Linked DNA regions of Streptacidiphilus albus JL83. The main gene of each other region encodes a partner of the protein of the gene in region 2 in a complex. Links are inferred from orthologs where the notes say so. Each region holds a gene or a part of one and is shown on either strand. Other genes may lie near its edges.

What was found.
Region 1: the proteins of lpdA (region 2) and BS75_RS21305 are in contact, whole or in part, in a crystal structure (PDB 1EBD), measured with the Geobacillus stearothermophilus proteins. The link is inferred for Streptacidiphilus albus JL83 from one-to-one orthologs. Residues at the interface, in WP_049624544.1 of Geobacillus stearothermophilus: Pro340, Ser341, Asp344, Tyr345, Arg403, Asp406, Val408, Glu431, Ala432, Gly433, Asp438; in WP_033016211.1 of Geobacillus stearothermophilus: Ile130, Ala131, Met132, Pro133, Arg136, Arg140, Glu141, Asn155, Arg157.

The regions. Positions count from the first base shown.
Region 1 is NZ_JQML01000001.1:4,908,991-4,912,587, forward strand. Bases 789-3,597 are described here. They hold BS75_RS21305 (dihydrolipoamide acetyltransferase family protein), read right to left. Parts: upstream 2,973-3,597; coding sequence 1,605-2,972; downstream 789-1,604. Other genes in these bases: BS75_RS21295 (AMP-binding protein), read left to right, coding at 789-1,035; BS75_RS21300 (GNAT family N-acetyltransferase), read left to right, coding at 1,082-1,588; BS75_RS21310 (alpha-ketoacid dehydrogenase subunit beta), read right to left, coding at 2,978-3,597. In the rest of the region: more of BS75_RS21295, read left to right, coding at 1-788.
Region 2 is NZ_JQML01000001.1:2,197,633-2,202,116, reverse strand. The notes cover bases 982-3,889. They hold lpdA (dihydrolipoyl dehydrogenase), read right to left. Parts: upstream 3,176-3,889; coding sequence 1,787-3,175; downstream 982-1,786. Other genes in these bases: BS75_RS09550 (leucyl aminopeptidase), read right to left, coding at 3,458-3,889. In the rest of the region: more of BS75_RS09550, read right to left, coding at 3,890-4,484. UniProt on the Escherichia coli protein: Lipoamide dehydrogenase is a component of the glycine cleavage system as well as of the alpha-ketoacid dehydrogenase complexes.

The sequences.
Region 1 (3,597 bases), 2.7 Mb from region 2 along the record:
GTCGCGCTGCGCCGCCGCTTCTCCGCCTCCCGGTTCCTGGAGGACGTCCGCGCCCACGGCGCCGGGTACTTCACCTATGTGGGCCGTGCGGTCTCCTACGTCCTGGCCACCGAGGCCCGGGCGGACGACGCCGACTCGCCGCTGCGGCTCGGCTTCGGCACCGAGGCCGGCGCGGTCGACGCCGCCCGCTTCGAGGCCCGGTTCGGCTGTCGGCTGGTCGAGGGCTACGGCTCCTCCGAGGGCGGCTGCAACCTCCAGCAGGATCCGTCGGCCCCGCCCGGGGCGGTCGGCCGCGCGGGCGCCGGCCCGGACGACGACCTCGCCGTGGTCGACCCGGAGACCGGCGCCGAGTGCCCGCGCTCCCGCTTCGACGCCCACGGCCGGCTGCTCAACGGGGAGGAGGCCATCGGCGAACTGGTCAACCGCACCGACCGGGCCGGCTTCGAGGGCTACTGGCGGAATCCGGAGGCCGGGGCCGCCCGGATCCGCGACGGCTGGTACTGGACCGGCGACCTCTTCCACCGCGACGCCGAGGGCTGGTTCCGCTTCGCCGGTCGCACCACCGACTGGCTCCGGGTCGACAGCGAGAACCTGGCGGTCGCCGACATAGAGAACATCCTCGCCCGCTGGGAGCGGGCCCGGGCCGTCGCCGTCTACGCGGTGCCCGACCCGGTGGCGGGGGACCAGGTGATGGCCGCCGTCGAGCTGACCGGGCGACAGGAGGCCGACAGCGTCGAGCGTCTGGCGACGGAGCTGACGGCCTTCCTGGCCGCCCAGCCCGACCTCGGCACCAAGATGCCGCCGCGTTTCGTCCGGCTGGTCCCGGAGATGCCGGTGACCGCCACCCACAAGACGGCCAGGACCGGGCTGCGCCGCGAGCACTGGCAGGTCGCCGACCCGGTGCTCTGGCGGCCCTACGGCCGCGGCGGCGAGGAGACCGGCTACCGGCTGCTCACCGCCGCGGACGCGGCCGGGCTGCGGGCCGCCTTCGCCGCCCAGGGGCGGTCGGCGCTGCTGGGGGACGGTCCGGCATGATGGCCGCGACCGAGCAGGGCCAACGCCGACCTCCCCAAGGGACGACATGACTGACAGCACCGACGGCCACCTGTACGCCGAGCGCCTCCAACTCCACCCGATCGGGCCGGAGTCGGCGGTGGACCTGAGCACGGGCGGCGCCGGCGGCTTCGACTGGGTCGCCGACGGTCCCTACGAGGGGACCAGGGACGCCTGCACCATGGCGGCCAAGGCCGCGCAGGCGGGCGTCTTCGCGCCGCGCTGGGGCGTCTACGCCGTGGTCCGGACCGAGGACGGCGCGGCCGTCGGCGGCATCGGCTTCCACGGCCCGCCGAGCGAGGGCTCGGCCGAGATCGGTTACGACCTCGCCGCCTCCCAGCGCGGTCGGGGCTACGCCACCGAGGCGGTGGCGGTGATCTCCGCCTTCGCCCTGGACCAGCCCGAGGTCGACGTCGTCGTCGCCCACACCGAGCCCGGGAACACCGCCTCGCAGGCGGTGGTGGTCCGGGCCGGCTTCGTCCGCGACGGCGAGGGCGAGGACGGGCTGTTCCGCTTCGTGCTGCGACGCGGCTGAGCCCTCCCGACCCGGTTCAGAGGTGGCGGAGCAGGGTGGCGGGGTCCTCCACCGCGTCGGCGACCAGCCGGAGGAACCCGCCCGCCGTCGCGCCGTCGCAGACCCGGTGGTCGAAGGTGAAGGAGAGCTGGACGACCTGACGGACCGCCAGCACCCCGTCCACCACCCAGGGTTTGGCCGTGATCCGGCCCACCCCGAGCATCGCCGCCTCCGGGTGGTTGAGGATCGGGGTGGAGCCGTCGACGCCGAAGACGCCGTAGTTGTTGAGGGTGAAGGTGCCGCCGGTCAGCTCGGCGGCGGCGAGCCGACCGGTGCGGGCACTCTCCGTCAGCCGGGCTGTCTCGGCAGCCAGTTGGGCCGTGTCGAGCAGATGGGCGTCCCGGACCACCGGAACCACCAGGCCGCGGGCGGACTGGGCGGCGAAGCCCAGGTGCACGGCGCTGTTCCGGCGGATGCCGGTGGCGGTGCCGTCGGCGTCGGTGACCACGGTGGAGTTGAGGGCGGGATGCACCGCCAGCGCGGCGGTGCAGATCCGGGCCAGCAGCGGCAGCAGCCCGATCCTGGGCTCCCGTCCGCCGCGGTTGAGCGCGTCGCGGGCGGCGAGCAGCCCGGTGGCGTCGGCGTCCACCCAGCAGGTGGCGTCGGGGATCTCGCGACGGCTGCGGGTGAACCGCTCGGACGCGATCCGCGCCGCCCCGCGCAGCGGCACGACCTCGTCCTGGGCCGGCTGCGGGGCCGCTTCCGGCGCCGGGGCCTGGGCGGCGATGCCGCGCTCGACGTCGGCGCGGAGGATCAGCCCGTCGGGGCCGCTGCCGGGCAGCTCGGCCAGGTCGAGGCCGTGCTCCCGGGCGAGCCGGCGGACCAGCGGGGAGATGACGGCCGGCGGCTGCCGGTGCGCGGCGGCCGGGCGGGCCGGCACGGCGACCGGTACCACGACCGGCACCACGACCGGCGCGGCGACCGGCGCGGTGACCGGCACCACGACCGGCGCGGCGACCTGCACGGTGCCGTTCGCGGTGCCGTTCGGGGCGAGCCGGCGGCGCCGGGCGCCCTTCCCGGACTCGGCGGTGCCGTAGCCGACGAGGACGTTGCCGGAGCCGGAGCCGGTGGTGGCAGCGGGGGAGGTCGCGGGCTCGGCCGGGCCGACCGCGACGGTGACCAGCGCGGCGCCGACCGGGATCTCCGCACCCACCTCACCGAAGCGGGCGGTGACCACCCCGCCGTACGGGCAGGGGACCTCGACCATGGCCTTCGCGGTCTCCACCTCGGCCACCGGCTGGTCGACCTCGATCACCTCGCCGACCTCCACCAGCCAGCGGACGATCTCGGCGGAGGTCAGGCCCTCCCCCAGGTCGGGCAGCGGGAACTCGCGTACGGAGGGCATCGGGGTCACTGCTCCCACTGGAGTCGGGCGACGGCGTCGAGGATGCGGTCCACCGAGGGCAGGTGGTGGCGCTCCAGCATCGGCGGAGGATAGGGGATGTCGAAGCCGGTGACCCGGAGCACGGGGGCGGCCAGGTGGTGGAAGCAGCGCTCGCTGATCCGGGCGGCGATCTCCGCGCCGACGCCGCCGAAGCCGGCCGCCTCGTGCACCACCAGGGCGCGCCCGGAGGCGCGCACCGCCGCGCAAACCGTCTCGTCGTCGAAGGGCACCAGGCTGCGCAGGTCGACCACGGAGAGCTCCCAGCCCTCGGCGCGTGCGGCCTCGGCGGCCTCCAGGCAGACCGGCAGTGAGGGCCCGTAGGTGATCAGGGTGGCGCTGGGACCCGGCGGGGCGGTGCGGACCACGGCCGCCCGGCCCAGCGGCGGGACCGCGGCCGCGGGGGACCAGTCGGCCTTGGACCAGTAGAGCCGCTTGGGCTCCAGGAAGACCACCGGGTCGTCGGAGGCGATGGCCGCCCGGAGCAGCCCGTAGGCGTCGGCGACGTTGCCGGGGGCGACCACGTGCAGCCCCGGAGTGTGGGCGTAGTAGGCCTCGGAGGAGTCGCTGTGGTGCTCCACCCCGCCGA
Region 2 (4,484 bases):
CCATGTCGCGGACGGCGATGGTGGTGCCGAGCTCCGGGCTCTCGATCACGACGGGACGCTTGACCGTCGCGCCGATGCCGAGGATCGCCACCTGCGGCGGGGTGAAGATCGGGGTGTCGAACAGCGCCCCGCGCGAGCCGGTGTTGGTGACGGTGAAGGTGCCACCGGACAGCTCGTCCGGCTTGACCTTGTTGTCCCGGGTGCGGGCGGCCAGGTCGGCGGTCTTCTTGGCGATGCCGGCGATGTTGAGGTCGCCCGCGTCGTGGATGACCGGGACCATCAGGCCCTTCTCGGTGTCCACCGCGATGCCGACGTTCTCGGTCGCGTGGTAGGTGATCGTGCCCTCGGCGTCGTTGAGGGTGGAGTTGACCACCGGGTGCGCCTTGAGCGCCTCGGTCGCGGCCTTCACGAAGAACGGCATCGGCGAGAGCTTGACGCCCTCGCGGGCCTGGAAGCCCGCCTTGGCCTTGGCGCGCAGCCGCATGATGTTGGTGACGTCCACCTCGACCACGGTGGTGAGCTGCGCGGTGGTCTGCATCGCCTTGAGCATGTTGTCGGCGATGACCTTGCGCATCCGGGTCAGCTTGACGGTCTGTCCGCGCAGCGGCGAGGCCTCGGCGATGGTCGCCGGGGCCTTCGCGGCGGCGGCCGGGGCGGCCGTGGCCGCAGCGGCGGCGCGGGCTGCCTCGGCGGCGGCGATGACGTCCTGCTTGCGGATGCGACCGCCGACGCCGGAGCCCTCCAGCGAGCCCAGGTCGACACCCTGCTCGGCCGCGAGCTTGCGGACCAGCGGGGTGACGTAGGCGTCGCCGGCGTCGGCGACCGGCGCGGCCGGAGCAGCGACCACGGGGGCCGGAGCGGCGACCGGGGCCGGGCAGCGGCGACCGGGGCCGGGGCGGCGACCGGAGCGGCCACGGGGGCGGCGACCGGGGCCGGGGCGGGCGCGGCGACCGGGGCGGGCGCGGCGACCGGCGCCGGAGCAGCGGCCACGGGGGCCGGTGCCGGGGCGGCGACGGGGCCGGAGCAGCGGCGACCGGGGCCGGGGCGGCAGCGGGGGCGGCACCGGCGACGCCGATGACGGCCAGCTCCGCGCCGACCTCCACCGTCTCGTCCTCGCCGACGCTGATCTTCACCAGGACACCGGACACCGGGGCCGGGATCTCGGTGTCGACCTTGTCCGTGGAGACCTCGAGCAGCGGCTCGTCGGCCTCGACGGTGTCGCCCTCGGCCTTGAGCCAGCGGGTGACGGTGCCCTCGGTGACGCTCTCGCCCAGGGCGGGCAGCAGCACCGGGGTGCCGGCGACCGGCGCGGCCGGGGCGGCGGCCGGAGCCGGGGCGGCGACCGGGGCGGGCGCGGCGGCCACGGGGCGGGCGCGGCGACCGGGGCCGGAGCGGCGGCGACCGGCGCCGGCTCGGCGACCGGCGCGGCCACGGGTGCGGCGACCGGCGCGGGCGCGCCGGTGCCGTCGTCGATGACGGCCAGCTCGGCGCCGACCTCCACCGTCTCGTCCTCAGCGACCTTGATCGAGGCCAGGATGCCGGACACGGGCGCCGGGATCTCGGTGTCGACCTTGTCGGTGGAGACCTCGAGCAGGGGCTCGTCGACCTCGACGCGCTCACCCTCGGCCTTGAGCCAGCGGGTGACGGTGCCCTCGGTCACGCTCTCGCCGAGCGCGGGCAGTGTTACTGAGACCGCCATGGTTTCAGTTGCTCCTTGTGGTGCGTGCGGATGGGTGGCCCTGGGGCTCCGGGGGCAGCCCCCGGGTCGGACGCGGTGCGAGGGACGTCAGTCGTGGTTGTGCAGCGGCTTGCCGGCCAGCGCCAGGTGGGCCTCGCCGAGGGCCTCGCTCTGGGTCGGGTGCGCGTGGATCAGCTGGGCGACCTCGTTGGGCAGGGCCTCCCAGTTGTAGATCAGCTGGGCCTCGCCCACCTGCTCGCCCATGCGCTCGCCGACCATGTGGACGCCGACCACGGCGCCATCCTTGACCTGGACCAGCTTGACCTCGCCGGCGGTCTTCAGGATCTTCGACTTGCCGTTGCCGGCCAGGTTGAACTTGGCGACGACCACCTTGTCCGCGCCGTACAGCTCCTTGGCCTTGGCCTCGGTGATGCCGACGGAGGCGACCTCGGGGTTGCAGTAGGTGACGCGCGGCACGCCGTCGTAGTCGATCGGGACGACCTTGAGGCCGGCCAGCCGCTCCGCGACGAGGATGCCCTCGGCGAAGCCGACGTGCGCCAGCTGCAGGGTCGGGACCAGGTCGCCCACCGCGGAGATGGTCGGGACGTTGGTCTGCATGTACTCGTCGACGAGGACGTAGCCGCGGTCGGTCGCGACGCCCGCCTCCTCGTAGCCCAGGCCGGCCGAGACCGGGCCGCGGCCGACGGCGACGAGCATCAGCTCGGCCTCGACCTGCTTGCCGTTCTCCAGCGAGGCGCGGACACCGGTCGCGGTGTACTCGACACCGGCGAAGCGGGCGCCCAGCTCGAACTTGATGCCGCGCTTGCGGAAGGCCCGCTCCAGCAGCTTGGAGGAGTTCTCGTCCTCCAGCGGGGCGAGGTGCGGCAGCGCCTCGATGATGGTGACCTCGGCCCCGAAGGACTTCCAGACCGACGCGAACTCGACGCCGATGACGCCGCCGCCGAGCACGATCACGGACTGCGGGACCCGGTCCAGGGTCAGCGCGTGGTCCGAGGAGATGACCCGGTCGCCGTCGATGGCCAGGCCGGGCAGCGACTTCGGCACGGAGCCGGTCGCCAGCAGGATGTGGCGGCCGGTGTAGCGCTCGCCGTTGACGTCCACCGTGGTCGGGGACGAGAGGCGGCCCTCACCGGACACGTAGGTGATCTTGCGGCTGGCCACCAGGCCCTGCAGGCCCTTGTACAGGCCGGCGATGACGCCGTCCTTGTAGGCGTGGACGCCCTGGATGTCGATGCCCTCGAAGGTGGCCTTCACGCCGAAGCCCGCGCTCTCGCGGGTCTGGTCGGCGACCTCTCCCGCGTGCAGCAGAGCCTTGGTCGGGATGCAGCCGTTGTGGAGGCAGGTACCGCCGAGCTTGCCCTTCTCGATGAGGGCCACCTGCAGCCCCAACTGGGCCGCCCGCAGCGCGGCGGCGTATCCGCCGCTTCCGCCTCCGAGAATGACAACGTCGAAAACGGTGCTGGCGTCGTTCGCCACGTCACGTCCTCCATGCAAAAGGGGTGCGGATCGTCCCGGTCGATCTCCGGCCGGGGTTGGGTACTCCCTTGTGGGGAGACCAGTCGTGCCGGATATACATCCTCGCACTTGTTCACACCGCATGATGTCCCGGGTCGCTCTGTGGACGCGGTGAGCCCGCTCAGCGGTGCCCTGCGGTCCACTCATCACTCGGATGCCCGTGCGGTTGCGCTCATGGCGAACGCCGGGGGCGGCCCGCGCATTCCGCGCGGGCCGCCCCTCGAACCGGTCGGGACCGGGGTGCTACAGAGCTCCGGCCGAAGCCTCCTCGGCGAGCTGGACCAGGGTGCGCACGGCCGAGCCGGTGCCGCCCTTGGGGATGTAGCCGTAGGGCGCGCCCTCGTGGAACGCCGGTCCGGCGATGTCGAGGTGCGCCCAGGAGATGCCCTCGGCGACGAACTCCTGCAGGAACAGGCCGGCCACCAGGCCGCCGCCCATCCGGTCGCCCATGTTGGCGATGTCCGCGGTCGGGGACTCCATGCCCTTGCGCAGCTCGGCCGGGAGCGGCATCGGCCAGGACTGCTCGCCGGCGGCGGTGGCCGCGGCGAAGACCTTGTCCCGGAAGTCGTCCTGGTTGGCCATGATGCCGAAGGTGCGGCTGCCCAGCGCCATCATCATGGCGCCGGTCAGGGTCGCCACGTCGACGATCGCGTCGGGCTTCTCCTCGCCGGCGCGGACGATCGCGTCGGCCAGCACCAGCCGGCCCTCGGCGTCGGTGTTCAGCACCTCGACGGTCTTGCCGCCGTACATCTTGAGCACGTCGCCGGGGCGGGTGGCCGAGCCCGAGGGCATGTTCTCCGCCAGCGCCAGCCAGCCGGTGACGTTGACCTGCAGCCCGAGGCGGGCGGCCGCGACCACGGCGGCGAACACGGCGGCGGCGCCGGACATGTCGCACTTCATGGTCTCGTTGTGGCCGGCCGGCTTGAGCGAGATGCCGCCCGAGTCGTAGGTGATGCCCTTGCCGATGAAGGCGAGCGTCTGCTTGGCCTTGGGGTGGGTGTAGGCGACCTTGACCAGGCGCGGCGGGCGCGCGGAGCCGATGCCGACGCCCATGATGCCGCCGAAGCCGCCCTTGGTCAGCGCCTTCTCGTCCAGCACCTCGACCTTGAGGCCGTGCTCCTTGCCGACGGTGGTGACGATGTCGGCGAAGGACTTCGGGAAGAGGTCGTTCGGCGGGGTGTTGATGAGGTCGCGGGTGCGGTTCATCTCCTCGGCGACGACGGTGGCCCGGTCGACGGCGGCCTTGTTCGCCTTGTCCCCGCGCTTGGCG